2 regions of the Erwinia persicina genome follow, and region 1 is predicted to be linked to the other one. Evidence: predicted binding sites of a transcription regulator. Region 1 holds the regulator's gene; the other holds the start of a gene.
The links. The regulator CRP, encoded in region 1, controls carbon source genes, mostly activating them, when cyclic AMP is high. The targets are predictions, from matches to a motif close to ATGTGANNNNNNTCACAT.
Positions count from the first base shown of each region.

Region 2: the regulator CRP is predicted to act here: its motif matches at 8,538-8,555, upstream of pth (aminoacyl-tRNA hydrolase).

Region 1 covers NZ_CP082141.1:351,121-367,148, reverse strand. Annotated here, with positions in the region: gene tauA (taurine ABC transporter substrate-binding protein) at 1-60, opposite strand, end outside; gene K6L24_RS01575 (LysE family translocator) at 389-991, opposite strand; gene K6L24_RS01570 (hydrolase) at 1,052-2,068, shown strand; gene K6L24_RS01565 (YheU family protein) at 2,068-2,295, shown strand; gene K6L24_RS01560 (phosphoribulokinase) at 2,361-3,230, shown strand; gene K6L24_RS01555 (amidohydrolase) at 3,247-4,425, opposite strand; gene K6L24_RS01550 (OsmC family protein) at 4,673-5,080, opposite strand; gene crp (cAMP-activated global transcriptional regulator CRP) at 5,448-6,080, shown strand; gene K6L24_RS01540 (YccS/YhfK family putative transporter) at 6,138-8,219, shown strand; gene argD (bifunctional acetylornithine/succinyldiaminopimelate transaminase) at 8,296-9,510, opposite strand; gene K6L24_RS01530 (aminodeoxychorismate synthase component II) at 9,597-10,175, opposite strand; gene ppiA (peptidylprolyl isomerase A) at 10,236-10,808, opposite strand; gene tsgA (MFS transporter TsgA) at 11,086-12,270, shown strand; gene K6L24_RS01515 (cytosine deaminase) at 12,369-13,646, opposite strand; gene K6L24_RS01510 (hypothetical protein) at 13,794-14,228, shown strand; gene trpS (tryptophan--tRNA ligase) at 14,287-15,291, opposite strand; gene K6L24_RS01500 (phosphoglycolate phosphatase) at 15,288-15,986, opposite strand; gene rpe (ribulose-phosphate 3-epimerase) at 15,970-16,028, opposite strand, start outside.
Region 2 covers NZ_CP082141.1:2,744,436-2,760,463, forward strand. Annotated here, with positions in the region: gene prfA (peptide chain release factor 1) at 1-115, opposite strand, end outside; gene hemA (glutamyl-tRNA reductase) at 154-1,410, opposite strand; gene lolB (lipoprotein insertase outer membrane protein LolB) at 1,637-2,263, shown strand; gene ispE (4-(cytidine 5'-diphospho)-2-C-methyl-D-erythritol kinase) at 2,260-3,123, shown strand; gene prs (ribose-phosphate diphosphokinase) at 3,262-4,209, shown strand; gene K6L24_RS12455 (LysR family transcriptional regulator) at 4,303-5,193, opposite strand; gene K6L24_RS12460 (MFS transporter) at 5,304-6,770, shown strand; gene K6L24_RS12465 (GGDEF domain-containing protein) at 6,860-8,176, shown strand; gene ychH (stress-induced protein YchH) at 8,079-8,363, opposite strand; gene pth (aminoacyl-tRNA hydrolase) at 8,635-9,222, shown strand; gene K6L24_RS12480 (EAL domain-containing protein) at 9,267-9,938, opposite strand; gene K6L24_RS12485 (SulP family inorganic anion transporter) at 10,076-11,557, opposite strand; gene ychF (redox-regulated ATPase YchF) at 11,912-13,003, shown strand; gene K6L24_RS12495 (MBL fold metallo-hydrolase) at 13,174-14,019, opposite strand; gene K6L24_RS12500 (LysR substrate-binding domain-containing protein) at 14,160-15,050, shown strand; gene K6L24_RS12505 (TetR/AcrR family transcriptional regulator) at 15,299-15,937, opposite strand.

The DNA of each region.
Region 1 (16,028 bases):
GCTGAGTGCTGTCAGTGACAGTGCCGCTGCCAAAATTGAAAGTGTGAATTTACCTGCCATAGCCCGCTCCAGAGATGATTGTTGTCGGTGAACACCTCCTTTGTAACCGGGCGCGAGCATCGTAATAAAGTAATTAAAAATTCTTTTTTATATCAAAATTTGCTTAGGAGAAATGGTGGATTGGTTAGCTGAAAAGTGGGTTTATCCACAGCGGGCGCAATGATAGCCAGGGATGAGGCCAGCCTGAGGTAAACCCGACGTCACTCGCCAGCGATGGCGTGTAACGAAGTCAGCAGGGTGACTTCTTTTGTCGGCCCGACGTGCTCAGACTGGCCTCAGACCTGGCGCCGGAGGTTTAACGATAAAAAGGGGTGGGGATACCCCAGGATCAGTGCCAGATCAGCAGCACGCACGCCGCCGTCAGCAGCCCCATAAACACGTTAAAAAGGGTCCAGGCTCGACGGCTGCGCAGGATGCGGCCAATCAGCGTGCCGAAACCTAACCAAATCACCCCGGACACCAGGTTGACCAGCGCCATACCGATACTGATGGCGATCACTGAGGCCCGATACGCTTCGCCCGCCAGACTGAAGCTGGCCACCGCGCCGAGCGCCATCAGCCAGGCTTTTGGGTTGATCAACTGCAATAGCCCTCCCTGCCAGAACGGCATCGGCGCGGCAGGCGCATTCTCGGTTTCCAGTTTTTCATACTCGGCGCTGCCGATCTTCCATGCCAGCCAAAGCAGATAAGCGCTGCCGGCAATTTTCAAAAACAGATGCAGCGAAGGGTAAAGCAGGATTAAACCGCCCACGCCAAAGGCCACCATCAGCAGCATCACCTGCATGCCGATCATAATGCCAATCAGCAGCATCAGTGAACGTAGAAAACCAAAATTAGCACCGGAGGCGGTGAGTAACATATTATTAGGACCTGGCGTGATGGCAGCGACCCAGAGAAAGCCTAACATTGATAAAAACAGACTCAGTTCCATAGAACGGGTGCTCCTCGCCCCCCTGAAAAATAAACAACCCGACGAAGCTAACAGCGAGCCATGGATCCTACAAGCTCTGAACACATGAATTTTAATCACCTGAACCCTGACGTTTTTCGTCCCCTGACCGGTGCCAGTAATCCCCATCTGCAAACCCTTTTGCCGCGTCTGCTGCGCCGTCGGGTGACGCTGCAACCGCACTGGCAGCGGCTGACCTTACCGGACAGTGATTTTGTCGATCTGGCGTGGAGCGAAGATCCGGCGGGTGCACGTGACAAACCGCGTGTGGTGCTGTTCCATGGCCTGGAAGGGAGTTTTCACAGCCCGTATGCACATGGGCTGCTTCAGGCATGCAAAAATCGCGGCTGGCTTGGCGTCGTGATGCATTTTCGGGGCTGCAGCGGCGTGCCTAACCGGCTGAATCGAATTTACCACTCCGGTGAGACAGAGGATGCCAGCTACTTTCTGCAATGGTTACGGGACGAATGGGGCACCGTCCCGACGGCTGGGGTGGGCATTTCACTGGGTGGCAATATGCTCGCCTGCCTGATGGGTAAACAGGGTGAGGCATGCCTGCTGGACGCTGGCGTGGTGGTTTCCGCCCCGCTGATGCTGGAACCCTGTAGTCAGCGCCTGGAACAGGGTTTTTCGCGCGTTTATCAGCGTTATCTGCTGGGTCTGCTGAAGCAAAATGCCGAACGCAAACTTATTGCCTGGCCCGGGACTCTCCCTGTCGATCTGACGCAGCTTAAGGCGCTGCGCCTGCTCCGTGATTTTGATGATGCGATCACAGCCCGCGCGCACGGTTTTGTCGATGCCACTGACTACTATCATCGTTGCAGTGCAATGCCGCTGCTGCCCGACGTGCGCAAACCGCTGCTGGTGATCCATGCGAAAGATGACCCCTTTATGACCCCGGACGTGATCCCCGATGTCGCTTTGCTGCCTCCCAGCATCGAGTATCAGCTAACGCAGCACGGCGGGCACGTGGGTTTTGTAGGCGGAACGCTGCGTAAGCCACAAATGTGGCTGGAACAGCGTATTCCGCAATGGCTAACTACCTGGCTGGACAACTGATGATTATTCCCTGGAAAGAACTGGATACCGAGACGCTTGATAACCTCATTGAATCTTTTGTGCTGCGTGAAGGCACTGACTATGGCGAACAGGAACGATCGTTAAAACAGAAAGTGGAGGATGTCCGCCGTCAGCTTAACAGCGGCGACGTGGTGCTGGTGTGGTCTGAGCTGCATGAATCCATCAACATCATGCCGCGCGGCCAGTTTCGCGATGAGCAGAGATGACTTTAGCGGGCGAAACATGTTAACAATGATCCGTCCGTCCGACCTATCGAAGGGAGTTGTTCGTCATGTCAGCCAAACATCCGGTTATCGCCGTCACCGGCTCCAGCGGGGCAGGAACCACCACCACCAGCCTGGCCTTCAGGAAGATTTTTCAGCAGCTTAATCTGCGTGCCGCCGAGGTCGAAGGGGACAGTTTTCACCGTTTCACCCGCCCGGAGATGGATATGGCGATCCGTAAGGCGCGCGATATGGGGAAACACATCAGTTATTTTGGCCCGGAGGCCAATGACTTCGGCCTGCTGGAAGAAACCTTCAGCGAATATGGCCGCAGCGGAAAAGGCCAGTCGCGCAAGTATTTGCACACCTATGATGAAGCCGTACCGTGGAACCAGGTGCCGGGTACCTTTACCCCCTGGCAGCCGCTTCCGGAGCCCACTGATGTTCTTTTTTATGAAGGGCTGCACGGTGGCGTGATGACTCCACAGCATAATGTCGCCGAGAAAGTCGACCTGCTGGTTGGCGTCGTACCAATTGTTAACCTGGAGTGGATTCAGAAGCTGGTCAGGGATACCGGCGAGCGGGGTCATTCCCGTGAGGCAGTCATGGATTCGGTCGTACGTTCCATGGAGGACTACATCAATTTCATTACCCCGCAGTTCTCACGCACCCATATCAACTTTCAGCGCGTGCCGACGGTAGATACTTCAAACCCGTTTGCCGCACGTGGCATCCCGTCACTGGACGAAAGCTTTGTGGTGATCCACTTCCAGGGGCTGGAGAACATCGACTTTCCCTATCTGCTGTCGATGATACAGGGGTCGTTTATCTCCCATATTAAAACCCTGGTGGTGCCGGGCGGTAAAATGGGGCTGGCCATGGAGCTGATTATGGGGCCGCTGGTCCGGAACCTTATCGAAGGCAAAAAGATCGGCTGACCCCCTGGGGACGGCGTTACGCTTTCATCAGCAGACGGTGAATAAAGCCGACGTGCAGGCTGACGCCGATACTCAACACATCTTCATCAAGGCGAAAATGGGGATTATGTAATCCCCAGCAGGTGCCTTTCTCCTGATCCCCCGATCCCACCCACAGGAAGCAGCCCGGTATCACCTGTTGATAGGCAGAAAAATCCTCGCAGCCAAACATCGGGGTCGTCATCACCTGCAATGCCTTCTCTCCCTGGGTGGCGATAACGGTCTCTCGCGCGATACGGCAGGCATCCGGATGATTCACGCCGGTGGTGTACCCGGGCGTCCATTTAAGCACATAGCTGGCCCCCACCCCCTGCGTCATCCCGTCCAGCAGCTGTGACATCATGCGCGGGATCGTACTGCGGTTGTGGGGGCTGAGCGTGCGTAACGTACCGCGCAGATGGGCTTTGTCAGGGATAACGTTGTAACTGTCCCCGCACTGGAAGCTGGCCACCGTCAGTACCGCGCCATCGTTCGCGTCCAGCCGGCGTGATACGATTTGCTGCAACGCCCCGACCACACTCGCGCCCAACACCAGCGGGTCCGTACTCTGCTGCGGCATCGCCGCATGCGCCCCCTTTCCCTGTAACACCAGGTCAAAATTGTCACAGGCGGCACTGAAGACGCCCTCTTTCACCGCCACCGTCCCCGTTGGCAGGGTGGGAAACACGTGTAAACCATAAATCTGTGATACTCCGTCCAGCACGCCGAGCTTTACCAGCTCACTGGCCCCCCCCGGTGGCACTTCTTCCGCATGCTGAAAGATGAATCGCACCTTCCCTGCCATCTGCGCCTGCTGCTGGCATAACACCCAGGCAGCCCCCATCAGCATCGCCGTATGCGCATCGTGCCCGCAGGCATGCATCACGCCGCGATGACGCGAGGTAAACGGCTCCTGATTCAGCTCTTCAATGGGCAGGGCATCCATATCGGCCCGCAGAGCAATGCATTCCCCGCTGTGTGGGCCTGAAAGTTCAGCCAGCACACTGTTGGGGGTGGGCCGGCTGATAGCCAGAGGACCAAACTTTTCCAGTTCAGCAGCGACATAGTCGGCCGTGCCCTGTTCATGAAAAGAGAGTTCCGGGTGGGCGTGGATATGACGCCGCCAATGCAACACTTTTGCGGTGACATCCTGAATTAACGTCTTGGTATTCATCATCACTCCGTGATTAGTTGAAACGATAGAACGACAGGCCGGAGTATTCAGACCTTCGGTCACTGCGCCGGTAAATCAGCGTGAAGGACAGTAAACAGGATGAAATATACTGCGCTCACCTCACCAGACTGTGGCGTGAAATGCGCGTGATGACGTGCTCAGCATGATGTGCCGCTGGCGAAGATGGCGGGAGGAAAAGAGTGACGCGAGGGAACTGTACGCCCCTCGCGCAGACATCAGTCACATGCTGTCAGGCGAGGTCAATGACCTCGTAGCTGTGACTCATTTTGACACCCTGCCCCAACATAATGGCCACCGAACAGTATTTCTCTGCGGAAAGGTCGACGGCGCGTGAGACGGCTTTATCACCCAGCGCTTTGCCGCTGACAATAAAATGCAGATTAATGTGCGTGAAGATTCGCGGAGCATCTTCACGGCGCTCCGACGTGAGCTTCACTTCGCAATCAGCCACGTCATGACGGCCTTTTTGTAAAATAGAAACCACATCAATGGCGCTACAGCCTCCGGCGGCCATCAGCACCATCTCCATCGGGCTGGGTGCTTTATCCCCGGAGTTACCGTCCATCAACACCTGATGACCCGATGAGGATTCTCCCAAAAATGTCAGCCCTTCAACCCATTTAACACGTGCCTGCATAACAAAATCCTCGATTTCATTCAGTTACCGCAGAGTACGCTGTGTCAATAAAAACGGCAACGCTGCCTTTTTCCAACTATGCTGAAGCGAGACAACAGAAGACAGCCTTGTAAAGCTGTGCTACAAACAAAGCTGCAATTATTTACTGGCAAGACAATGCACAGTAAAACGGGACGACAGCACGAGCCATGCTCTTAACAGAGGCCCGTATAATTCCTATGGGAACGCTTGAATATTTCAACGCCTGACAGGGACTCATCCCCTGATATCCTAAAATATTTCGCGCGGCAGGTTAGCGGTAACGCACTTCTCCCCCGCAGAATAGAGGGTATATTTAGGCACGATTACAAACAGAGGATAACAGCGAATGGTTCTCGGCAAACCGCAAACAGACCCTACACTCGAATGGTTCCTGTCACATTGCCATATTCACAAATATCCATCCAAAAGCACGCTGATACATCAGGGTGAAAAGGCGGAAACCCTCTATTACATCGTTAAAGGTTCTGTAGCGGTGTTAATCAAGGATGAAGAAGGCAAAGAGATGATCCTCTCTTACCTCAACCAGGGCGACTTTATTGGCGAACTGGGCCTCTTTGAAGAAGGTCAGGAACGCAGTGCATGGGTACGTGCGAAAACAGCCTGTGAAGTGGCTGAAATCTCTTACAAAAAATTCCGTCAGCTGATTCAGGTGAATCCTGACATTCTGATGCGTCTCTCTTCACAGATGGCGAGTCGACTGCAGGTTACGTCAGAGAAAGTGGGTAATTTAGCTTTCCTGGATGTCACCGGACGCATTGCCCAGACGTTACTGAATCTGGCCAAACAGCCCGATGCCATGACGCACCCGGACGGCATGCAAATTAAAATCACCCGTCAGGAGATCGGCCAGATTGTCGGCTGCTCCCGTGAAACCGTAGGCCGTATTCTGAAAATGCTGGAAGATCAGAACCTGATCTCGGCACATGGTAAAACCATCGTTGTATACGGCACACGTTAACCGGCTCTGAACCCACGGCGCGACGCCCTGTCGCGCCGTTTTTATTTGGTGTGGCTCATGTGGCGGAGAATTATCTATCACCCGGAAGTTAACTATGCGCTCAGACAAACGCTGGTGCTGTGTTTACCCGTGGCGATCGGCTGGATGCTGGGCAACCTGCAAAACGGACTGCTTTTCTCCTTAGTGCCCGCCTGCTGTAATAACGCCGGTCTGGATACCCCCCACAAACGCTTCTTTAAACGCCTCATCGTCGGCGGGTGTCTGTTCGCCTCCAGCAGCTTCCTGATCCAGTACGCCGGGTTAGAGGGCGTGCCGTTGCCGGTTATTCTGCTGATCATGGCCTTAGTGCTGGGCGTCACGGGTGAGATTAGCCCCCTTCATGGCCGCCTGCTGCCGGCTTCGTTAATAGCCGCCATCTTCACGCTCAGCCTGGCGGGGCGGATGCCGTTGTGGCAACCGCCGCTGTTATATATTTTGGGGACCGTCTGGTACGGGGCATTTAACTGGTTCTGGTTCTGGCTGTGGAAAGAGCAGCCGATGCGTGAAACCCTCAGCCTGCTGTATCGCGAACTGGCTGACTACTGTGAAGCTAAATACACTCTGCTGACCCGACTTACCGATCCACAGACTGCCCTGCCCCCACTGCTGGCGCGCCAGCAGAAAGCCGTCGATCTGATTAACACCTGCTATCAGCAGATGCATATGTTGTCCGCCAATCGGGACAGCCACTACCAGCGTCTGACACGTGCATTCCAGGTGGCGCTTGATCTGCAGGAACATATTGCGGTCAGCCTGCATCAGCCGGAAGAAGTGCAAAAGCTGGTGGAAAAAAGCCATGCCGAAGCGGTGATCCGCTGGAACGCACAGACCATTGCCGCCAGACTGCGGGTACTGGCCGATGATATTCTTTATCATCGTTATCCTGAGCGCTTTACAATGGATAAGCCTCTTCAGGCACTGGAAAAGATCGCTCGTCAGCACCCGGACAACCCCGTCGGCCACTTTTGTTATTACCACTTCAGCCGCATCGCACGTGTGCTGCGCACTCAGCGTCCGCTGTACCGCCGTGACCTGATGGCCGACCGCCAGCGTCGCCTTCCTCTGCTTCCGGCGCTGAAGAGCTACCTGTCGCTGAAATCCTCAGCCCTGCGCACCGCTGCACGCTATGCGGTCATGCTCACCTTTGCCAGTTCCCTGGCGCTGTTCTTCAACCTGCCGAAGCCTTACTGGATCCTGATGACGGTAATGTTTGTCAGCCTTAATGGTTACAGCGCCACCCGGGTGCGTATTCAGCACAGAGCACTGGGAACGCTGGCCGGGCTGATCATCGCTGCCGCCACGCTGGGTCTTCATGCACCAGAGTCCTGGGTGCTACTGGTCATGCTGATCATTACGCTGGTGAGCTATCTGTTTATCCGCAAATTCTATGGCTGGGCCACGGTGGGCTTCACCGTCACCGCGGTTTACTCGTTACAGTTGCTCGCTCTGAATGGCGCGCAGTTCCTGCTGCCGAGGCTGCTGGACACACTGATGGGCTGCCTGATCGCCTTTGGCGGCATGATCTGGTTATGGCCACAGTGGCAAAGTGGGTTGATGCGGCAGAATGCGCACGATGCGCTGGAGACCTATCAGGAGGCATTACAGATGCTGCTGGGAAACGAACAGGATGCCGTGAAACTGGCTTACCAGCGAATGCGGGTCAATCAGGCGCACAATGCGCTGTTTAACTCCCTGCATCAGGCGATGCAGGAGCCCGGCTTTAACTCCAGTTACCTGTCCGATATGCAGCTGTGGGTCACGCACAGCCAGTTTATTGTGGAGCACATTAACGCCATGACCATTCTGGCGCGTGAACACACCATGCTGACGCCCACGCTGGCAGAGCGCTATCTGCAGTCCTGTGAAATTGCCCTGCAGCGCTGCCAGCAGCGTCTGGAATACGACGGGCCCGATTCAGGCAGTAATGTCCTGGATGCGCCGGAGGATTTCCACCAGGGCCCGGTAACCATCATGGAGCGGCATGTTAGACGCATCCTTGGCCATCTCAGCGTGATGCATACCATCTCATCACTCACCTGGAGCCAGCGCCCACATCATGGCCGCTGGCTGTCACGCCATCTGCGTAAATCGAAGACGTGAGTGCCGCTGTTTTTTCCGCCTCATCCCCAACCTCCCCGGGCTTTATCAGCACGGGACGACCGGAAAAAAGCGTTCCCTATAACACGTTTTCGACGGCCGTCGCGAATCGGGCCATGCCTTCAACAATGTCGGTCGGTTCAATCACCAGCGACGGCGCAAAGCGCATCACATCGGTTCCGGCCACCAGCACCATCACACCCGCCTCTGCCGCGGCATTCAGCAGGTCACGTGCTTTACCTGCGTGCTGCGGTTTCAGTGCCGCGCCAATCAGCAGGCCTTTGCCACGGATATCGCTGAACAGATCGAAGCGGGCATCCAGCGACGCCAGCGCATCAACAAACAGCTGACGACGCTCTTCCACACCGTTGAGCACTGCCGGCGTATTGATGATATCCAGTGCCGCTTCAGCCACGGCACAGGCCAGCGGGTTGCCACCGTAGGTGGTGCCATGAACACCCGGCGCCATGACAGAGGCAATCTCGTTGGTCGTCAGCATCGCGCTGACCGGGAAACCGCCGCCCAGTGCTTTGGCCGTGGTCAGAATATCTGGCTGAACACCATAATGCTCATGGGCGAACAGCCTGCCGCTGCGGCCCATACCACTCTGTACTTCATCCAGCACCAGCAGCGCATGATGCTCATCACACAGCTGACGCAGACCCTGCATAAATTCCTGCGTCGCCGGCATCACGCCGCCTTCGCCCTGAATCGGCTCCACCACAATAGCGCAAGTATGATCGTCGATAACCGCTTTCACGGCAGCCAGGTCGTTAAACGGCACGTGGACGATATCAGCAGGTTTGGGCCCGAAGCCATCAGAGTATTTCGGCTGGCCGCCAACGGAAACCGTAAACAGCGTGCGGCCGTGAAAAGCATTATGGAAAGCAATAATCTTGCTTTTAAACGGACTGTGGCGTTTGGTGGCATAGTAACGCGCCAGCTTAAACGCGGCTTCGTTAGCTTCAGCACCGGAGTTCGCGAAAAAGACACGCTCGGCAAAAGTGGCCTGTATCAGCTTGCTCGCCAGGCGCAGTGCTGGCTCATTGGTGAAGACATTACTGGTATGCCACAGGGTTTCTCCCTGGCTTTTTAACGCCTCCACCAACGCCGGATGGCAGTGCCCCAGCGCCGTCACCGCAATGCCGCCGGAGAAGTCAATGTACTCTTTGCCCTGCTGATCCCACACGCGGCTGCCTTTGCCTTTCACCGGCACAAACTGTGCTGGTGCATAAACAGGCAAAATCACCTCGTCAAACGTCGCGCGTGTTACCGCCATTTTTTCCGCCGTCATTCACTACCTCGCCATTTATGCTTTTTCGCGCCATGAAAATATAGTCATAAAATATGCATAAAAAATCAAATAAAGGCAACCGATAATCAACGTTTGAGGAAATTAGCCAGCAGTTGATGTCCCTGTTCACTCAGGATGCTTTCCGGATGGAACTGTACCCCTTCCAGCGGCAGTGTGCGGTGCCTGAACCCCATGATCTCATCGGGCTGGCCGCGATCATCCATCGTCCATGCGGTGACTTCACATTCTTCAGGCAGGCTGTCAGCTTCAACAATCAGCGAGTGATAGCGGGTCACCGTCAGCGGATGATTCAGCCCGGCAAACACGCCCTCATCTCGGTGTTCAATCAGCGACGTCTTACCGTGCATCACTTTACGCGCGCGCACCACCCGCCCGCCGAGTACCTGTGCAATGGCCTGATGCCCGAGGCAAACCCCCAGAAGGGGAATGTGACCAGCGAAATGACGGATGACGTCCAGCGAGATGCCGGCGTCATCAGGAGTGCAGGGCCCGGGCGAGATCACCAGATGCTGAGGGGCCAGCGCGGCGATCTCATCAAGGGTGATCTCATCATTACGGTGAACGCATACCTCGGCCCCCAGCTCAGAAAAATACTGGTAGAGGTTCCAGGTGAAGGAGTCGTAGTTGTCGATCAGAAGCAGCATGGGAGGTCCTGATACCAGGACCGCCTGCGGGCGATCCTGACAGAGTGGCCAGTGAAAGAATTATGGCAGCACTTTCGCAGAGAGGATCACCACCGGGGTCACCGGAACATTCTGGTAAGGCCCGACATCTTTGGTCTGTACCTGGCCAATCTTATCGGCAACGTCCATGCCTTTAACGACTTTACCGAAAACGGCATAGCCAAAGTCACGCTGACCGTGATCGAGGAAGGCATTATCTGCCACGTTGATAAAGAACTGGCTGGTGGCACTGTCCTTATCAGCAGTACGCGCCATTGAAATGGTACCGCGTTTATTCAGCAGGCCATTATCCGCTTCATTTTTAATCGGCGGTTTAGGCTGCTTCTGCTGCATATCAGCGGTAAAACCGCCACCCTGCAACATAAAGCCTGGGATCACGCGATGAAAAATCGTGTTGTTGTAAAAACCACTGTTCACGTAATCCACAAAATTATTCACCGACACCGGTGCTTTCTGGTTGTTCAGTTCCAGTTCAATATTACCCGCAGAAGTGGTCAGCAGCACATGCGTATCCCCCTTCGCAGCCATGGCGGAGGCAGAGATCGAAGACAGTGCCAGAACGGTCGCCACCGCGGTTAACGTACGTTTCAACATGAAAGATTCCTTACTGAGTGCGACAAACCATATAACCAACGGTGATTGTAAAGAGGCACTTACCAGCGCGCCAGCGTTTTACCTTTATTTACGCGGCAACGTTATGAAAGCAAACGTTACTGAGCGTCGAAAAATAGTGACTATGATCACGATATGAATGAAATATGAAAATATTAGTTTCAGTAAAGATTTATGCAGATCACGAATATCGTTAAACTCCTCCTGTCTGGCACGGGCATTCCGCCCGGTGAACATCTCTTTCAAACAGGTTTCCACTATGACAAATCGCGATCGAATCGGGCTTACCTGGATCAGCTTCTTCTCCTATGCGCTGACCGGTGCAGTGGTTATCGTTACCGGTATGGTTCTGGAGAATATTGCGGCCTACTTCCAGCTGCCCGTCGCTCAGATGAGCAATACCTTTACCTTCCTGAATGCCGGCATCCTGCTGGCGGTGTTTCTTAACGCCTGGCTGATGGAAATCGTCCCCCTCAAACGCCAGCTGATCTTCGGCTTCGTGCTGATGGTGCTGGCCGTTCTGGGGCTGATGAACAGCCACAGCCTGACCGTCTTCTCTCTGTGTATGTTTGTCCTCGGGGTGGTGAGCGGTATCACCATGTCCATTGGTACGTTCCTGATCACCCATCTGTATGAAGGCCGTCAGCGTGGCTCGCGCCTGCTGTTTACTGACTCCTTTTTCAGCATGGCCGGTACCATTTTCCCGATTATTGCTGCCGCTATCCTTGCGCGCGCTCTGCCGTGGTATTGGGTCTATGCCTGCATCGGTGTGATTTACGTGGCGATCTTTATTCTGGCCCTGTGCTTTGAGTTCCCGGTGCTGGGTAAAAAAGCCACCAGCGGCGAGCCGGTCATCAAAGAGAAATGGGGGATCGGCGTGGGCCTGCTGTCGGTGGCTGCACTGTGTTATATCCTCGGCCAGCTCGGTTTTATCGGTTGGGTGCCGCTCTACGCGACCAAAACGATGGGCATGGATATCGGTCAGGCCGGTAGCCTGGTCGGTAACTTCTGGACAGCCTATATGATTGGCATGTGGGCCTTCAGCGCCATCCTGCGCTTCTTCGATCCTCAGCGTATTCTCACCGTGCTGGCGCTGGCAGCCACTGCGCTGATGTACTGGTTTATCACGTCCAGTGATGCATCGATGCTGAAATGGATCATGATGAGTCTGGGCTTCTTCTCCAGTGCCATCTATACCACCATCATCACCCTGGGGTCGCTGCAGACCAAAGTGGCTTCACCCAAACTGGTGAACTTTATCCTGACCTGCGGCACCGTAGGCACCATGCTGACCTTCGTGGTGACCGGCCCTATCGTCGAGAAAGGCGGCGCTCACGCGGCGCTGGCCACGGCAAACGGCCTCTACGCCGTCGTGTTTGTGATGTGTCTGCTGCTCGGCTTTGTCAGCAAGCACAAGCTGCACGGCCATATGGGTTCTCACTAAAAACCAGGTTGAGGCAGACCGTGTTTCGCGGCCTGCCTCAATGTCTGCGCACATCAGCAACACGTGACCGTCAGACAGGAAGATCGCCCCGCCATCGTTTAACGTTTGAAATCCACCTTTTCGCTTGCGTCCAGATGAACCGTGCTGGTGGCGGGTACCGTTTCGGCAATTACCCGGCCATGACGGATGGAATACTGCACAGGTACCTGACGACGTAACGCATCGAAGCCGCTTTCTGCCGGCAGAATCACCAGATTAGCGCTGTTGCCCCTTTCAATGCCGTAGTCCTTCAGCTGCAGCGTTCTGGCACTGTGTGTGGTAATCAGATTGATGCCGGCATCCAGCTGCTCGTAGCCCATCAGCTGGCAGACGTGCATCCCCATATGCAGCACCTGCAACATGCTGGCCGTACCCAGTGGATACCAGGGATCGAACACATCATCGTGACCAAAGCAGACGTTAATATTCGCTTCCAGCATCTCTTTAACCCGGGTAATGCCCCGACGTTTAGGATAGGTGTCAAATCGCCCCTGCAGATGAATATTCACCAGCGGGTTGGCAACAAAATTAATCCCTGAGAGCTTCAGCAAGCGGAACAGACGGGAGGTATAAGCCCCGTTATAGGAGTGCATCGCCGTCGTGTGGCTGGCCGTCACCCGCTCCCCCATTTTTTCACGCAGCGCCAGTGCTGCCACCGTCTCCACAAAGCGCGACTGCTCATCGTCAATTTCATCGCAGTGAACGTCGACCATTCGCTGATATTTTTGCGCCAGGGCGAAGGTGCGGTGCAGCGATTCCACGCCATACTCACGGGTGAATTCAAAATGCGGTATCGCCCCGACTACGTCCGCACCCAGTTGTATGGCCTGCTCCAGCAACGCTTCACCATCAGGATACGAAAGGATCCCCTCCTGGGGGAAAGCCACCAGCTGGATATCCACCCAGGGTGCCATCTCCTGCTTCACTTCCAGCATCGCTTTCAGCGCCGTCAGCGAGGGATCGGAGACATCAATATGAGTACGCACATGTTGAATGCCATTCGCCATCTGCCACTTCAGCGTCTGACGCGCCCGCTGCTTCACATCATCGTGTGTCAGCAGCGCCTTACGCTCTGCCCACCGCTCAATGCCCTCAAACAGCGTCCCTGACTGGTTCCATGCCGGTTCTCCGGCCGTTTGGGTGGTATCCAGATGAATATGCGGTTCAATAAACGGGGGAAGGGCCAGCCCGCCTTCCGCATCCAGCGCTTCCCCGGCGGCGCAGGCCGCAGGCTGCGGTACGATGCCTGCGATCCTGCCCTGCAGGATCTCAATCTGCCACAGCCCTTCTTGCTGCGGCAGGCGAACATGGTTAATCCACTGTAATTCCGGACGCATACATTCCCCTCCTCAATAACATCCTCTGTTTACCCTATCACGGTTTAGCCGCCCCAACGGATGTACTGCGTTAACGTATGTGAAATCAGCAGCCTGTAAGTGCCATTCGCCTCTATACTTCAACGACCTGACTGCAAGGAGATAATAATGAAATATCTGATAATGGCCTGCCTGCTGATCAGCCCACCGCTGCTGGCGGCGACGGCAGATTACACCATGCTGGAAGGCAGCTGGCGGGTAGATGCGGTACATGTCGACAGTAGCGGAGTTCAGGCTGTGGTGGATAATGATCCGCAGTATATGGGGGCAGTCGTCACGTTTTCCGCTGATCATATCCTGTGGGAGAAGGGGACGTCGCAGCGGCCCATCGATCCGGCCACGGACAACTGCCTGAAAAGCCCCACGCTGACGCCAGCTGGTGAAAACGACCCAGAACAGGGTTATCAGGTGGCCGGGGGGTTTAACGTGATATGCGGAAATGAGCCCTGGGGGCCGGGTGCGGTGGTAACGGTACCGGTCAACGATACGCTGACGCTTTACTGGTATGACGGGGCCATTTTGTCGCTGAAAAAACGTTCCTGACAGGGATGATGCTTAAACGGGGCGTCCGCTTTGCACGAACGCCCCGCAGCCTGATGCATTATGGCTGGGCAACAAAGCCTATCGCTTCGTAGACCTTTTTCAGCGTGTCCTGCGCCTGCGTACGGGCTTTCGCCGCACCGTCACGCATCACCTGCTCAAGGAATGCTTCATCGTTGCGGTAACGGTGATAACGCTCCTGCAGCTCGCTTAACATCCCGGACACGGCGTCTGCGACGGCACCTTTCAGGTGGCCGTACATCTGGCCGGCAAATTCCGCTTCCAGTTCAGCAACCGGCTTACCGGTGACGCCAGACAGGATGTCCAGCAGGTTCGACACCCCGGGCTTCTCTTTCACATCATAACGCACCACCGGTGGCTCATCGCCGTCGGTCATCGCACGCTTAATCTTCTTCACCACCGATTTAGGATCTTCCAGCAGGCCGATAACGTTATTGCGGTTATCGTCAGACTTTGACATCTTCCTGGTCGGCTCCAGCAGCGACATCACACGTGCGCCTGATTTAGGAATGAACGGCTCAGGCACTTTGAAGATCTCACCGTACAGCGCATTGAAGCGCGAAGCGACATCGCGGCTCAGCTCCAGATGCTGTTTCTGGTCTTCACCCACCGGTACCTGAGTCGTCTGGTACAGCAGGATATCGGCCGCCATCAGCACCGGATAGTCAAACAGGCCGGCGTTAATGTTCTCTTCGTAACGTGCTGATTTATCCTTGAACTGCGTCATACGGCTCAGCTCACCGAAATAGGTATAGCAGTTAAGGATCCAGCCAAGCTGCGTATGTTCCGGCACGTGTGACTGAACAAAAATGGTGCTTTTCTGCGGGTCGATACCGCAGGCGAGATAAAGCGCCAGGGTATCCAGCGTCGCCTTGCGCAGCGCAACCGGGTCCTGACGAACCGTAATGGCATGCAGATCGACGATGCAGTAGATACAGTGATAATCATCCTGCATCTGTACCCACTGACGCAGCGCACCCAAATAGTTACCGATGGTGAGTTCACCAGAAGGCTGTGCGCCGCTAAATACGATGGGTTTGCTCATGTTTCCGTCCTGAATAATGACAGCCCGAGTGCGGGCAATAAATCGTTAAAATGATCGAGCGTGACGTCGGGATGGCTGGTGGCAATCGGCTCACCGTAGTTATAGCCATAGGTCAGGCCAATGCAGGGACATCCTGCCGCCTGCGCGGCCATAATATCATTGCGAGAATCACCGACAAACAGTAACTCACCCGGCAGCAGGCCAAATGTCCCCAGTACCAGAAATAGCGGTGCCGGATGGGGTTTTTTCACCACCACGTCATCGCCGCCGATAATCAGTGAGAAGTATTCAGCAATCCCCAGAGAAGCCAGCAGTGGTGCAACAAACGGCGTGGGTTTGTTAGTGACCAGCGCCATCGGCAGCCCGTGCGTGGACAGGGCCGCCAGCGTCTCTTTCACACCGGGGTAAAGCTGACTGCCGCCGTCAACGCTGTGGGCATAATGTCTGTCCATCAGCGCGCGCGCCTCACGCAGCAGATCCGCCTGCGGCGTATGGCCCAGCGCCCAGGTCAGGGCGCGTTCCATAAGAATATCCGCCCCGTTACCAATCCAGGTGGAGACAAGCCCAAGACCGGCAGGGGCCAGTTTCAGCTCAGTCAGCGCGCTATCCACCGCACTGGCCAGACCGGGTGCACTGTCGGTCAGCGTACCATCCAGATCAAAGGCCAGAGCCCGGATGTCAGTGAAAGGCGCCATGACGGGACTTCTCCAGCTCGGTGCGCATGTCATCAATCACTT
Region 2 (16,028 bases), 2.3 Mb from region 1:
AGAGCGCACGAAAACGATCCTGATCGGCAATCACGCCGGCATCACCCAGCATGGCCTCCACTTCTTCGTGGCGCTCCTGCAAGGCTTCCAGTTTGGCAACAATAGAAGGCTTCATTCGTATTATTTTACCTTGTAAAAAAGAGGCTTGAAACGCTATTCCAGCCCGAGGCTGTCGCGTAAAATTTGCAGACGTTCGCCATCACCATCACGGGCGGCCTGCTGAAGAGATTTGGTTGGGGCGTGGATCAGACGGTTAGTCAGTTTGTGGGCCAGGTCACGCAGCACGTCTTCGGCATTGCCGCCCTGCTGGAGGGCAGCAATGGCCCGCGCTTCCAGTTCAGCCCGAACCTGCTCCGCCTGTGAGCGGTAATCGCGGATGGTTTCAACGGCGCTCTGCGCCCGCAGCCAGGACATAAATTCGCTGCTTTCCTGCACCACGATGGTTTCAGCCTGCACCGCGGCAGCCTGACGCTGCGCCATGTTGCTTTCAATAATCGCCTGCAGGTCATCCACGCTGTAAAGGTAGGCGTTGGGCAGTTTGCCCACTTCCGGCTCTACATCTCGCGGGACGGCAATATCGACCAGCAGCATGGGCTGGTTACGGCGCTGTTTTAGCGCCCGCTCGACCATTCCTTTACCAATAATCGGCAGCGGACTGGCGGTAGAACTGATAATAATGTCGGCTTCAGCCAGGCGGGAGTCAATGTCCGGCAGGCTGATCACCTCTGCGCCCACTTCATCGGCCAGCACCTGCGCGCGTTCACGGGTTCGGTTGGCAATCATCAGCTTCTTCACTTTATGCTGATGAAGATGTCGGGCGGCCAGTTCGATCGTTTCACCGGCCCCTACCAGCAGTACGCTCACGGTCGAGAGAGATTCAAAAATCTGCCGCGCCAGCGTACAGGCGGCAAACGCCACCGACACGGCGCTGGCACCGATTTCAGTTTCGGTACGCACGCGTTTAGCAACGGAGAAGGATTTCTGGAACATCCGCTCCAGCTCACTGGACAGCGAGTGGCCGCGCTGGGAATCAGCAAAGGCTTTTTTCACCTGACCGAGAATTTGTGGTTCACCCAGTACCAGCGAGTCCAGCCCGCTGGCGACACGCATCAGATGGCTGACCGCATCGTTATCATGGTGCCAGTAAAGGCTTTTACGCACTTCATCAACACTCAACTTATGGTAATCACACAGCCAGGTGACCAGTTGCTCTTGCAGGTTTTCCTGCTGCTCGACGCTCAGATACAGCTCGGTTCGGTTACAGGTAGACAGCACAACGCCGCCCTGTACCAGCGGCTGCGCCAGCAGGCTGTTCAGCGCCTGTTCCAGCGTGTCCGGCGAGAACGTTACACGTTCACGCAGCGCCACAGGTGCCGTTTTATGATTGATGCCGAGAGCCAGTAACGTCATGGTACCAGGTTGGGGTTATCCCACAGTTGATAGGGTTTTGTGAGGCGCATTCTACAAGATGCGCGGGATCAATAAAAGCCATGGTTGGCCTATCCCTGTAACAAGATATACCTCTTGTCGATCAAATGAGACAATTTGCACATTGACGCCGCCGTTTTAGCTGGTTAGCGTGGTCGGTTGATGACGGCATCTATGCCGAACCGAGTCTGAGGAGCTGACCCTGATGTTGTTAATGCCGAATCGCCGCCTGCTGCGGCTTCTTCCCCTGGCTGCCGTGGTACTGGCCGGCTGTGTTACACCGGATTCCGCACAGAAACCCGGGCAGAGCCCTGCGTCACCCCAGTGGCGTGAACATCAGCAGGCCGTGGAAAAAATCAGCCAGTATCAGACGCGCGGGGCCTTTGCCTACCTCTCTGACCGGCAGAAAGTTTACGCCCGCTTTAACTGGCAGCAGACCGCCCCCGATCGTTACCGCCTGCTGCTGACCAATCCGCTGGGCAGTACCGAACTGCAGCTGGATCAGCAGGGCCAGGTGGCACAGATTGTCGACAACAAAGGCAAACGCTACGTCAGCAATGATGCTGCGAAGATGATCTCTCAGCTCACCGGCATGAGCATTCCGCTGGATAACCTGCGTCAGTGGATCCTCGGCCTGCCTGGCGATGCGAAGGATTTCACCCTCGACGACCAGTATCGTCTGCGTGAAGTGAACTACAGCCAGGACGGGAAACAGTGGAAAGTCACCTATCAGGGCTATGACCGTCAGCAAACCCCGCCGCTGCCGTCAAATCTTGAACTGCGTGAAGGCGATCAGCGTATCAAACTGAAGATGGACAGCTGGACCGTAAAATGATCACAACCTGGCCTGCCCCGGCAAAGCTGAATCTTTTTCTCTATATCACCGGCCGTCGTCCCGACGGCTATCATGACCTTCAGACCCTGTTTCAGTTTCTCGACTACGGCGATACGCTGACGATTGAAGCCAACAATAGTGGCGAACTGCAACTGCTGACCCCGGTTAACGGCGTGCCCGATGCACAGAACCTGATTGTCCGGGCGGCAGAGCTGCTGCGCGATCAGGCCAGGGCACAGGGTGTGCTTCCGGCAACAGCAGGGGCCACGCTGGGCGTGGAGAAACGTTTACCCATGGGCGGTGGTCTGGGGGGCGGTTCCTCCAATGCAGCGACGGTACTGGTGGCGCTCAACCATATCTGGAACACCGGCTTCAGTTTTCAACAGCTGGCGGAATGGGGACTGCAGTTGGGCGCAGACGTCCCGGTTTTTGTGCGGGGGTTCTCGGCTTTTGCGGAAGGCGTTGGCGAACAGCTCACACCCGTTTCCCCGGCGGAAAAGTGGTATCTGGTGATGCACCCCGGGGTCAGCGTGGCAACCCCGCTGGTGTTTAACGATCCTGACCTGACCAGAAATACGCCGAAACGCGAAATCAGCGCGTTATTAACCACCAATTTCCGCAATGATTGTGAAGCAGTAGTAAGAAATCGTTTTCGCGAGGTTGAACAGCTTGTTTCCTGGCTGCTAGAATACGCGCCGTCGCGCCTGACTGGAACGGGTGCTTGCGTGTTTGCTGAATTCGACACCGAGTATGCCGCACGCCAGGTGCTTGAGCTGGCCCCGAAAAATCTGCAGGGGTTTGTTGCGCGAGGTGTTAATATCTCGCCGCTGCACCGCAGACTTACAGGGCAATTGAGCTGATGTGACAGCGTCACTCCTGTTCCGGACGCTGCACAGCTGCTCTATATGACACACACCCGTATGAAACCGTAAGCGGTATTCCGCCCAGTGCCGCTAACGATATTTCATTCTCTGGACGCAAAGCCTGAGGTTCCTCTCGTGCCTGATATGAAGCTTTTTGCTGGTAACGCCACCCCCGAACTAGCACAACGTATTGCCAACCGCCTTTACACCAGCCTGGGCGACGCCGCCGTCGGTCGTTTCAGCGATGGTGAAGTGAGCGTACAAATTAACGAAAATGTACGCGGTGGTGATATTTTCATCATCCAGTCCACCTGTGCCCCCACCAATGACAACCTGATGGAACTGGTTGTGATGGTTGACGCCCTGCGCCGTGCCTCTGCGGGTCGTATTACTGCCGTTATCCCTTACTTTGGCTATGCACGTCAGGACCGCCGCGTGCGCTCTGCGCGTGTCCCCATTACGGCTAAGGTCGTTGCTGACTTCCTTTCCAGCGTGGGTGTTGACCGTGTTCTGACTGTGGATCTTCACGCGGAACAGATTCAGGGCTTCTTTGACGTCCCGGTTGATAACGTATTTGGTAGCCCGATCCTGCTCGAAGATATGCTGCAGATTGGCCTGGTGAACCCGATCGTGGTTTCCCCGGACATCGGCGGCGTGGTACGTGCACGTGCTATCGCTAAACTACTGAACGACACCGATATGGCGATTATCGATAAGCGCCGTCCGCGTGCCAACATATCTCAGGTGATGCATATCATCGGTGATGTTGCTGGCCGTGACTGTGTGCTGGTAGACGATATGATTGATACCGGTGGTACCCTGTGCAAAGCAGCGGAAGCGCTGAAAGAGCGCGGTGCGAAACGCGTATTTGCCTATGCGACTCACCCTATCTTCTCGGGCAACGCGGTTGAAAACCTGCGCAACTCGGTGATTGATGAAGTCGTGGTCTGCGATACCATCCCGCTGCCGGAAGAGATTAAAGCCCTGCCAAACGTGCGTACCCTGACCCTGTCAGGCATGCTGGCTGAAGCGATCCGTCGTATCAGCAACGAAGAATCGATTTCTGCGATGTTTGAGCACTAATCCCGGCCTGACCTGGCGGGTTGACCTTTAGTTTCGGTCGGCACGTAAGGTCAACCCGCCTAAAAGAGGACAGGTCACACCTGTCCCCTTTTTTTATTTGCTTAAAGCGATATGCTCTGCCAGGTAATCAATCAGTACCCGCAGCTTAGGTAACAGGTGCCGGTTTCCTGGCCACAGCAGCGAAAACTGCCCGCCCGCACCAATGTGATCCTCCAGCACGCTGCACAACTCACCGCATCGCAGCGCGTCCGCCACGGCAAAGTCCGGCACATAAATCAGCCCCAGACCGCGACGGGCAGCAGAAATTTGCGCTTCCAGGTTATTGAAAACCAGCGGTCCGGCGGGCGTTTGCACATGCCCTTCCCCCCCGTCAAACTGCCACGGCTGGATCTGACCATTGCCGGCAAAACGATAAAGCAGACAGGTGTGTTGTGCGAGGTCGGCAGGAACACGCGGGATGCCATAATCACGGAAATAGCGGTCAGACCCGACGACACGAAAACGAAAGCCGCCCATCCTGCGTGCCTTTAGCCGGGAATCAGCAAAGTCCCCGCTGCGCAGCACCGCGTCGTAGCCCTCTCCGATCACATCGACCAGACGGTCGTTAAAATCGAGATCCAGTTCAATTTCGGGATACTGCCGGGTAAAACCGGGCAACAGAGGCAGCAACAGGTGATAACCAATCGCCGGGAAACTCAGACGCAGGCGGCCACGGGGTACGGCCATCAACGTCGACAGCTCCTGTTCCGCTTCCTCCAGTTCCGCGACGATGCGCTGGCTGCGCTCATAGAACATCTGCCCTTCCTCGGTCAGGCTCAGACTGCGCGTGCTGCGATTAAACAGGCTGACGCCGAGACTGCCCTCCAGTCGGGCGATACTCTTACCAATTGCCGACGCCGACACGCCGAGCCGTTCAGCAGCCGCCACAAAACTGCCCAGCTGCGCGGCTTTCACAAATGCATTAAGACCGCTCAGACTCTCCACGCTACTCATTCGATACTTTTTGTCCTTTATCTGTGGCCATCTGGCCTGTTTATCGACGGATAACGCCAATCTATCCTGCTTCTCTGTCTGAATAAAGCGGAGTATGACCGATGAGTATCCTGACACTGTCGTCACCACGTGGCCGCCTGAGTCTGCTGGCCGTATGCAGCGCCGCGATGATGCTGCCCCTGAGCTTTTCCGCCGGCGTCATTGCCACGCCGGCCATCGCCCTGCAGCCGGGGGCATCGCCTCTGGTTCTCAGTTGGATCACCAATGCCTTTCTGCTCAGTTTCGGCAGCCTGCTGATGGCGGCAGGAACCCTGGCCGATCGCTACGGCCGTAAGCGCCTGTTTATCAGCGGAGTCAGCTTATTTACGCTGCTGTCGCTAATCACAGGCTGGGTGCCCTCCGTTGTCTGGCTGGATGGGGTGAGAGCGCTGCAGGGGGCCGCCGCCGCCGCGGCACTGGCCGGGGGTGGCGCGGCGCTGGCCAGTGCGTTTGACGGGAGTGAAAGGGCGCGGGCCTTCAGCCTGCTGGGCACCAGCTTCGGCATCGGTCTGGCGGCCGGGCCGGTGATTGCCGGTGGGCTGATGGCACTGGCAGGCTGGCGCAGCGTCTTTCTCTGCTGCGCGCTGTTTGGCGTGCTGGCCCTTGTCACTGGCATACGTGCCCTGCCTGAGTCACGGAATCCTCATGCGCACGCGCTTGACTGGCCCGGTATCGTCACCTTCAGCGCCATGCTGACGCTGTTCACGTGGGGAATGCTTCAGCTGGCTGATGGCAGTAGCGATTATCTGGCACCCGGTTTATTGCTCGCTTCCCTGGCGGCAGGCCTGCTGTTTATTCATTTTGAACGGCGCAGCGCCAGGCCGATGCTCGACCTCACGCTGTTTCGCTACGGACGCTTTGTCGGGGTTCAGCTGCTGCCGGTAGCCACCTGCTACTGTTTTGTTGTCCTGCTGGTGCTGCTGCCGCTGCGCTTTATGGGATATTACGGATTTGACGCCCTGACAACAGGCCTGCTGATGCTGCCTCTCTCCCTGCCGATGCTGGTCATGCCGTCCCTTGCCGTCACGCTGTCCCGGCGGGTTTCGCCCCGTACTCTCTGCTGTGCGGGGCTGGTACTGGCCGCTGCGGGCATTGGCCTGCTTTCTCTGGTCACCCCGCAAAGTTCGTTGCTGCTGACGCTACTGGCCATGCTGATGACCGGCATCGGCAGCGGTTTGCCCTGGGGACTGATGGATAACCTTTCGGTCAGCGTGGTCCCGCCAGAGCGCGCCGGGATGGCAACCGGCATTTTCAGTACGGTACGCGTGGCAGGTGAAGGGGTGGCGCTGGCCAGCGTCAGTATGCTCTTCAGTCAGTTGCTCCTGCATCAGTTGGCTGCCAGCGGCGGATCGCCGGACAATGTTCGCCTGCTGGCCAGTTACCATCTTACCAGCGCGCCCCTGCTGCCGCTGGCCGAGCAGGCTTTTCAGCAGTTGCTGTGGATGCTGATGGCCCTCACCCTGATATGCACTGTCGCTATCTGGCGCTGCCTGTTACCTGCCCGCCAGGCATTTTCCGGAAATGATTAATTTTTTACTGGAACGCTTCAGCCCCCCCTGTTGGTGAGTATTTATTAGTGATATTTTGCTGTCATTGCTCACCCAGGAATAATCCTAAAATGCGTCTTGATGTTTATACGCTGTTTATTTGCGAACTCTATGTACTGGCTTTCCTCAGTATTATCATGGTGTTTGCCTGGCGTGGCGCACAGTACAACCGGGTTCTGGGGTTTAATTGTTTCTCACTGCTGTTGAGTATTGTGGCGGTCGCTCTGAGCAGCCTGCGCAGCTCCGGCATGATGTTTCTCCCCATTGTGGTGGGAAATCTGCTGATCCTTTGCGCGTATGGACTCCAGCTGAATGCATTCCGGGCGCTGCGGGGAGCCCGCTTCAGCTGGTTGTGGATCCTGAGCCTGGCGACATGGGCCGGGCTGTGCCTGCTGCCCGGCTTCTATTATTCCCTGTCGTCACGCATTCTGCTGAGCTCCCTGCTGTGCATACTGTTCACCTCTGCGATGATTTATGAGCTGCAGCGTGCGCGCCTGCTGCTGCCGGTAACCTGGTGGCCCGCACAACTGCTGCTGGCTATCCACCTGAGCTTTAACGTGACGCGGGGGCTGCTCGACGGCGGCATCCCCAATCCACTGCACGGCGCGATTGGGGGCTCAACCTTTTCGGTTTATGTGATTCTGGAGTCCATCCTGGTGGTCATTGGACTGAGCTTTACGATGATGGCGATGGTCAATGAGCGCACGCAGATTATCTATCGCCAGGCCTCACTGCTTGATCCGCTGACCGGGGTATGGAACCGGCGGGCCCTGTTCGAAAAAACCAGTCAACTGGCCGGCAGCTGGCACTGCAGCCAGCAGCTGTTGTCGGTGATGCTGTTTGACCTTGACCATTTTAAAACCATCAATGACCGGTTCGGTCATTCACAGGGCGATCGGGTACTGAAGGACTTCTGCCGTCAGGTGGCCGGACAGCTGCCGCCGGGCAGTTATTTTGCCCGCCTTGGCGGTGAAGAGTTTGCCGCCGTCGTGATGTGTTCTGAGGAAGAGAGCCTGCAGGTGGCGGAGCGTATCCGACAGGGGGTCGAGCATTCCTGCCCGGAGAACGTCAGTTACAGCGTCAGCATTGGGATCGCGGGCTGTGAACCCGGGTGTGACGATATTGAGCATCTGATGGCCGCAGCCGATGAAGCGTTGTATCAGGCGAAGGCGGCAGGAAGAAATCAGGTTAAGATCTTTGACAACGCATTTTCCGGGCTGGAAAAGCGGGCACGGGTGGGACAGGAAGGCAGGCCTGACCCCGGTTTGCCGGCGTCAGGCACAGGAAATATCAGCGATGAGGCTGATGACCGGAACCCTGACGACAACGCTTGTCTCCGCAGTGACGCACCCAGTAATAACGATCGGCAATTTTTTCCCGGCCGCTGATTCTGGCCCCGACCAGCCACAGCAGCGCGCCAATAAAGATGCTAAAGATGGCACCATGGACCATAAACTGCGGCAAGTTGAGCTGTGGCATCTGATTCAGTACCGAGTAGCCTACTCCACCTATCATCACCACCAGACCTAATACCATCAGGGCATTACCCATCATGTGTGAATGTTTACGTTTCATTGCGCACCTCCAGTCAGTATTGAAAGGCAACTCCGTTGCCAGATGCAGATAGTCTAGGCAATCTTCAGTATCTCTGATGAGTGGATGATCACATTTATAGCTAAAACTTTGACAAAACTTTACGTCTAACCGGCTGTTTTTATATAGAAAACGTATTATCACCTGGCTGTATTATTGTGATTTTTATCACAACGGTGGCAGATCTTTGAGTTATCGCTGCCGCTTCAGTAAACTAGCCGTTTTCACCCCGCACGCTTCAGGAAACCCACTCGTGAGCAGCATCAAACTGATCGTTGGCCTTGCCAACCCCGGCGCTGAATACGCCGCTACACGCCATAACGCCGGTGCCTGGTATGTTGACCTGCTGGCTGAACGTCATCATCAGTCATTAAAAGAAGAGAGCAAATTTTACGGCTATACCGCACGCTTAAACATTGGCGGTGAGGATGTGCGCCTTCTGGTACCGACCACCTTTATGAACCTGAGCGGTAAAGCCGTGGCGGCGATGGCGACCTTTTATCGCATTGCGCCCGAGGAGATCCTCGTGGCTCATGACGAACTGGACCTTAACCCTGGCGTGGCAAAATTCAAGCAGGGCGGTGGGCATGGCGGCCATAACGGGCTAAAAGATATTATCAGTAAGCTGGGTAACAGCCTGGATTTCCATCGCCTGCGCATTGGCATTGGCCATCCTGGCGACCGAAATAAAGTGGTGGGTTTTGTGCTGGGGAAACCCCAGGCAGCAGAACAGACGCTGATTGATAACGCGATTGACGAAGCGGCACGCTGTACCGAAGTGTGGCTGAAAGAAGATCGCCTGAAGGCGATGAACCGCCTGCACAGTTTTAAAGCGGTCTGACGGTATCCGGCCAGGCCTGTTGTCGCTGCGGGCTCTGCCCGCGGTTAGCGGTTTTCACAGCGGCGGTGGTCCTGGTGTTCCAGACCCGCCAGCGTCAGTGAGGGGCTGAAATAGCCCTCAACTCCCCAGACTTTGCTTTTACGCAGCAACGCCAGCTGACTGTCCCCCGCAGCGCCACCGACAATGACCCGGTTAGTGTATTCCCGGATATGATTAATCAGCACGGTGAAGAACGGCTTATTGACGTTTTCCAGATAGAACTGGCGATCGAGCTTCACGGCTTCGAACATATTGGACTGCAGCGCGTTCAGATTCGCATCCCCCGCCCCCAGATCGTCCAGCCACAAAATATTTAACTGTTCAATCAGGGTACGCAGCAAAGGATTATTCATTCCATCGTGCAGATTAGGAAAGTCTTCCGACAGCTTCAGCCGCACAAAAGGAAGCTGGCTGAGGATCTGCTGAATAAACGATGACTCTGATACCGCGCGCGCCAGCTGAAAATCAATGGCGACACTGCACATCAGACCCTGCTGGCGAAAATAATCACCCTGCTCTTCGACGATCAGCAGCTGATTCAGCAGCCGATCCTGGGGAGTCAGTGACGTTACCGGTGGCCCGCTATGAGCACCCGGCTGTGGCCGATAGCTGAGATCAATGGCGATTAGCTCGCCACTGAGCGTATGGACTGGAATACAAAGGAAATCGTTTTTCATGCTGCCGGGCCAGTTAACGGGCATCCTGCCAGTGAATAAAATCGCCGTACAGATAAACTATAGAAGTTAACTCTGCCTTCGCCGTCGTAAAACGACGATTTTTATGTTATCGGCAGGCCCGGCCGTTGCTTTATGGTTCAGGCATCGTTGCTGGCAACTTTATAATCAGGGTCGTCAAGTTCATGGCTGCAGAACGGTCCGGCCTGCTGTAACAGGCTGATGCAATCTTCACTCAGGTGGCGCAGACGCAGGGTTTTACCCGCTTCGAGATAGCGCAACGTCAGCTTATCGATGGCTTCGACGCCGCTGGAATCCATCACCCGGGTGCGGGCAAAATCAATCACCACGCTATCCGGGTCCAGCTCCGGGTGGAACAGCTCCTGGAAACTGGCGGTGGAACCAAAGAACAGCGGCCCTTCCAGCTGATAAGTCTTCTGCCCTTCCTGCTCTGACTGCGCCAGAATGGTAATGCGGGCATGTTGCCATGCGAACACCAGCGCCGAGATAATCACCCCGCAGATCACCGCCATCGCCAGATCGGTAAAGATGGTCACCAGCGTCACCGCCACCATGATCACCGCATCGGCTTTTGGCATACGCTTCAGGCGGCGCAGGGAGCTCCACTCAAAGGTATTAATGCACACCACAAACATGATCCCGGCCAGCGCAGCCACCGGCAGCAGTGCGATGTAGTCCGACAGGCTGATCACAAACAGGATCAGCAGCAGCGCGCCGACCAGATTAGAGATACGCCCGCGTCCTCCTGAGGTGAAATTGATAATGGACTGACCGATCATCGCACACCCTGCAAAGCTGCCGAAGAATCCGCAAATCGTGTTGCCGATGCCCTGCGCCACACACTCCTGGTTTCCTGAGCCTTTTTTACTGCCCATTTCATCGAGTACTGCGAGGGTCAGCAGCGATTCAATCAGCCCCACCAGCGCGATCACCACCGCGTAAGGCAGCACAATCTTCAGGGTTTCCCACGTCAGGGGGGCCGTGGGCAGGTGGAACTGCGGCAGCGTCCCGGCGATATCGGCCAGGTCACCCACGCGCTTGGTGTCCAGCCCCAGGCCAATTGCCAGCGCACTGACGGCAATTAACGCGGCCAGCGACCCCGGAATGGCTTTTGTCAGCTTAGGGAACCACCAGACTATCAGCATCGCCAGAGCCACCAGCGCATACATTACCGGCCCCTGCCCCTTAATCATCGGGAACTGCGCCAGCATGATGACTATCGCCAGGCCGTTAACAAAACCGTAGATCGCCGGTTGTGGCACCAGACGGATAAACTTACCGAGGCGCAGTACGCCGATGGACAGCTGGATCAGTCCGGCAAGAATGGTCGCCAGCAGCACGTACTCATAGCCATGCTGGGTTATCAGACTGATCAGCACCACGATGATCGACCCGGCCGCCCCGGAAATCATGCCGGGTTTACCGCCGAAGAAGGCCGTCACCAGCCCGAGGATAAAGGCGGTATGTAAACCGATGGTCGGCGACAGCCCGGCCAGCAGAGAGAAGGCGGTCGCTTCCGGGATCAGCGCGACAGACACCACGGCACCGGCCAGCACGTCATTTTTAACGTGACTCGCCCTGAAGTTGCTCAGGTTAAACATGGTCATTCCATAATTTTTTCATGTGATCGACTTTCTGCGCCACAGAGTACGGGCACAGCTGGCTCGTCAGAGTGACGAGTGGCGGCAACAGGCGTTGCGCTGGAGGGAAGGGCTTAAGGTGGCGTAAGCAGGAAGCGATGCATCTGCAGGGTTCTCCGGTTTCTGTAAAGACACGTCAGTATGGGAAAATGTGAGCACGATCTCAAGGAATAACTTCACCCCCCTTCCGGAAATCAACCGCCGCCAGGCTAAAATTACGTGTATAATGCGCGGAAACTTTTTAGACAACCGTCTGTAACACTATCAGGGCACGTAATAGTGCGTTGATTATCAAGAAATTAAGGTGATTCAAACATGGGATTCAAATGCGGTATTGTGGGCCTGCCAAACGTCGGGAAATCCACCCTGTTCAATGCGTTAACCAAAGCGGGCATCGAAGCAGCTAACTTCCCGTTCTGTACCATTGAGCCGAATACTGGCGTGGTGCCCATGCCTGACTCCCGTCTCGATCAGCTGGCGGAGATTGTCAAACCGCAGCGCATTCTGCCCACCACCATGGAATTCGTCGATATCGCCGGCCTGGTGAAAGGCGCGTCTAAAGGCGAAGGCCTGGGTAACCAGTTCCTGACCAACATCCGTGAAACCGAAGCCATTGGCCACGTGGTGCGCTGCTTCGAGAACGATAATATTATCCATGTGAATAATAAAGTCGACCCGGCTGATGATATTGACACCATTAATACCGAACTGGCGCTGTCTGACCTGGACACCTGTGAACGTGCCCTGCAGCGCGTGCAGAAGAAAGCCAAAGGCGGCGACAAAGATGCGAAAGCGGAACAGGTTGCCCTGGAGAAGTGTCTGCCGCACCTGGAAAAAGCCGGGATGCTGCGTGCGCTGGATCTGAGCGATGATGATAAAGCCGCCATCCGCTACCTGAGCTTCCTGACCCTGAAACCTACCATGTATATCGCTAACGTGAACGAGGACGGTTTTGAAAATAACCCGTACCTGGACATCGTGCGTGCGATTGCCGAGAAAGAAGGCTCATTGGTGGTGCCGGTCTGCGCAGCGGTGGAGTCTGATATTGCCGAGCTGGAAGATGGCGACCGCGAAGAGTTTATGGCGGAACTGGGCATTGAAGAGCCGGGTCTGAACCGCGTGATCCGCGCCGGTTACGCCCTGCTGAACCTGCAGACTTACTTCACCGCAGGCGTGAAAGAAGTCCGTGCATGGACGATCCCGGTCGGCGCTACCGCCCCGCAGGCCGCCGGTAAAATCCACACCGACTTCGAAAAAGGCTTTATCCGTGCTCAGACCATCGCCTTTGATGACTTCATCACCTACAAGGGTGAACAGGGTGCGAAAGAGGCCGGTAAAATGCGTTCAGAAGGGAAAGACTACGTGGTCAAAGATGGCGACGTGATGAACTTCCTGTTTAACGTCTGACCCGTTCTTCTGACTGATGGGGCGAGAAAACCCCCTCTTCAAGGCAGACTGCGACAATCAAACCCACGCCACGGCGTGGGTTTTTCATTTTATGTCGCACAGCCGCAGCGAATGACGGGTTATGGCCCCGGCGACTCCTCTCTCCCCTTGCCAGTGTCAGACGCGGATCCTTATTCCTTTTCCGACCAGACAATGCGGTACCCCTCACCCGCCTGACGCACCCGGGCAAATCCCGAACGACCTAAGTGCATTCCTGCGATGAGGAGATTTTCTCTTACCGCTTGTGCCAGGATTTTTTTCCGCGTTTCTCTGGCCTGAACGGGGTCACAGTCAAAGACAATTGAAACCTCAGGACGGGCTGTCTGAATATGGGGATAATGGACAATATCACCCCAGATCAACAGGCATTTACCCTTTGAATCGATGCGAAATCCCGTATGGCCGGGCGTATGACCCGGCAACCACACCGGGAGAATGCCCTCAGTCACCTCGCCTTTGCCAGTCAGTTGCAGCTTACGGGCATACGCGTCTACTGTCCGGCGGACGAGAGTAAAATTGCGCTGTCCGCGCTCATTCGCCCTTTTTCGTTGTTCATCATCCTGCCAGTATGCCGCCTCAAGAGGATGAAGATAAAGGTCTGCCTGCTGAAATACCGGCTGACCTTCAGCATCCAACAGGCCACCAATATGGTCAGGATGAGCATGCGTCAGTAATACGGTATCCACATCATCCGGGCTGATAGCCGCAGCAGCCAGACTCTCTCTAAGCTGCCCGCCGATGTTATTGAGGCCTCCTGCACCCGCATCGACCAGAATGGTGCGCCCCCTGCCCTGAATAAGATACCCGTTGATATGGATATTGCCGGGTTCAGCGATCTGCGCATTGTCCTGAATCGCCGCCGCTTCTGCTGTCTCAATGCCTGACAGTAAGTCCAGGCTGGCTGACATGGTGCCATCGCTCAGGGCTGACACCAAAAAATCCCCAATCTGACGGGTGGGTAAACACGGAATGCTCATAGTGACCTCGGGATAATGATGCTTAGTGACTTTTACTCACCCTACAGACGCTGCTTACGGTGATAAATCGATATTATTTCAATAAATAGTGACATTATGTCACTGACGGCTCGTCACGCCGATTAACAGGGCATTTATCCATGCGCAGTAAAATCCCCAGCACAGCGTCACTGAAAGCCTTTGAGGCCGCAGCCAGGCACGGTCATTTTGCCCGCGCCGCAGAAGAGTTATCCCTGACGGAAGGTGCCATCAGCCGACAGATTGCCCGCCTGGAGTCTCTGCTCGGTTGCAGGCTGTTTGACCGGACGGGCGCCCGGGTAAAGCTGAATCCCGTGGGGGCTCGCTATGCCCATCACGTGCGGCAGATCCTTGAACGACTCGAACGGGATACCCAGTACGTAATGGGAATGCCCGAAGGCAGCAGAATGCTGGAAATTGCCGTTCTGCCGACGTTTTGCAGCCGCTGGCTTATCCCCCGCCTCACTGGCTTTCACGCGTTATACCCGGACATCATGCTGAATATCGCGGCAAGAACCGATCCCTTCATTCTCACCGGGAGTGGCTTTGACGCAGCGATACATTTTGAGCATCCCGCCTGGGCAGGCATGCGCATGCACGTTCTGTTTGAAGAAAAACTGGTGCCGGTGTGCCGCCCCGAGCTGTTAACAGACAGCAATATTTTCAGTCAGTTAAATGCACTGCCCCGCATTCACCGGCGGCAGAATCCGGAAGCGTGGCCCCGTTATGCCGGGCAAAGCGGCATTGCTATTGATAATCCGGCGCAGGGTGTCCGGTATGATCTGCATGACATGGCTATCGCTGCCGCCTTAGCGGGACAGGGGGTGGCGATGGTTCCTCGCATATACGTTGAACAGGAGCTGAAGCGCGGGACCCTCGTTGCGCCCTGGCCGCCATCAGAACATCTGAGCAAGCGATTTTGTCTGGTAAAGACGGTTGAAACGGGGATCAATGAATCGGCCCTGCATGATTTTGAACGCTGGTTGCAGGCAGAATCATTACTTATGAGATGACCGGGTGGATAGCGTTGTAAGAGGGACAGCAGTCAGTATCATCCCGCGTCGGATATCATCACGACGCCTTCAGGTCAGGGGCCAGAAGTTTGAATAAGGCATGCATATCGTTAACTGAGAGGTCGGAAAGCGTCTTTTGAAAAACCGGCCTTTATCGACCCACCCGCACAAGGCCAGGTCGCCCTCACTTTCGAGCACAACCATGGTTTTTCTTCTTTTTCGCCGCCGGACAATTGTGCCCACTTCAATCATGTTGATGCCTTAATCGAAAGATCCGTGTCATTAACAGAGGCGTTCGAAAGCACTGATCTGACAATAAACTCGTTACACCTTCTGAGGCCGTTAATATCAGGCTGAATTTTTCCGTATACACGCATCCCTTCCAGCATCATAAAAATACTCATTGCCATGACGCTGGCATTTTCGTCCTGACGAAAGATTTTCTGTGTCTGACCTTTGCTGAGTATTTTTTCTAACTGATTAATTATGCTGTTAAATTTACAGGAAACCTTGTATCTGATCTCTTCATCACCCGGTAAAAGTTCACTGGCCGCGGCGATGGTAAAACAGCCCTTCTCTCCGTCCGGAGCAGAAGATAACAGAGCCACAAACCCAAGCATTTCACGCAGCGCAGCCTCGGGTGATAAATGAGTATCACGCGTCACGCCTCTGGAGGCACCCTCATCCATATAGTGCTGCAATGCGGCAAGATAGATAGCGCGTTTATCCGGATAGAGTTTATAAATGCTGGCACTGGCCAGGCCCGATGCGTTCATAAGATCGGACATTGACGTCCCCCGATATCCTTTCAGCCAGAAGCATTCCAGCGCAGTATTGAGAAAGTCTTCAGGATCAAATTCCCTGGGTCTGCCAACCGGTGTTTTCATCAGATTCTCCTGTGGTGAAAATCAATTGTAGATCGAACAATCTACAATTAACAGCACCAGCACTGAATCTGCTTTAATATCCAGCCTGACT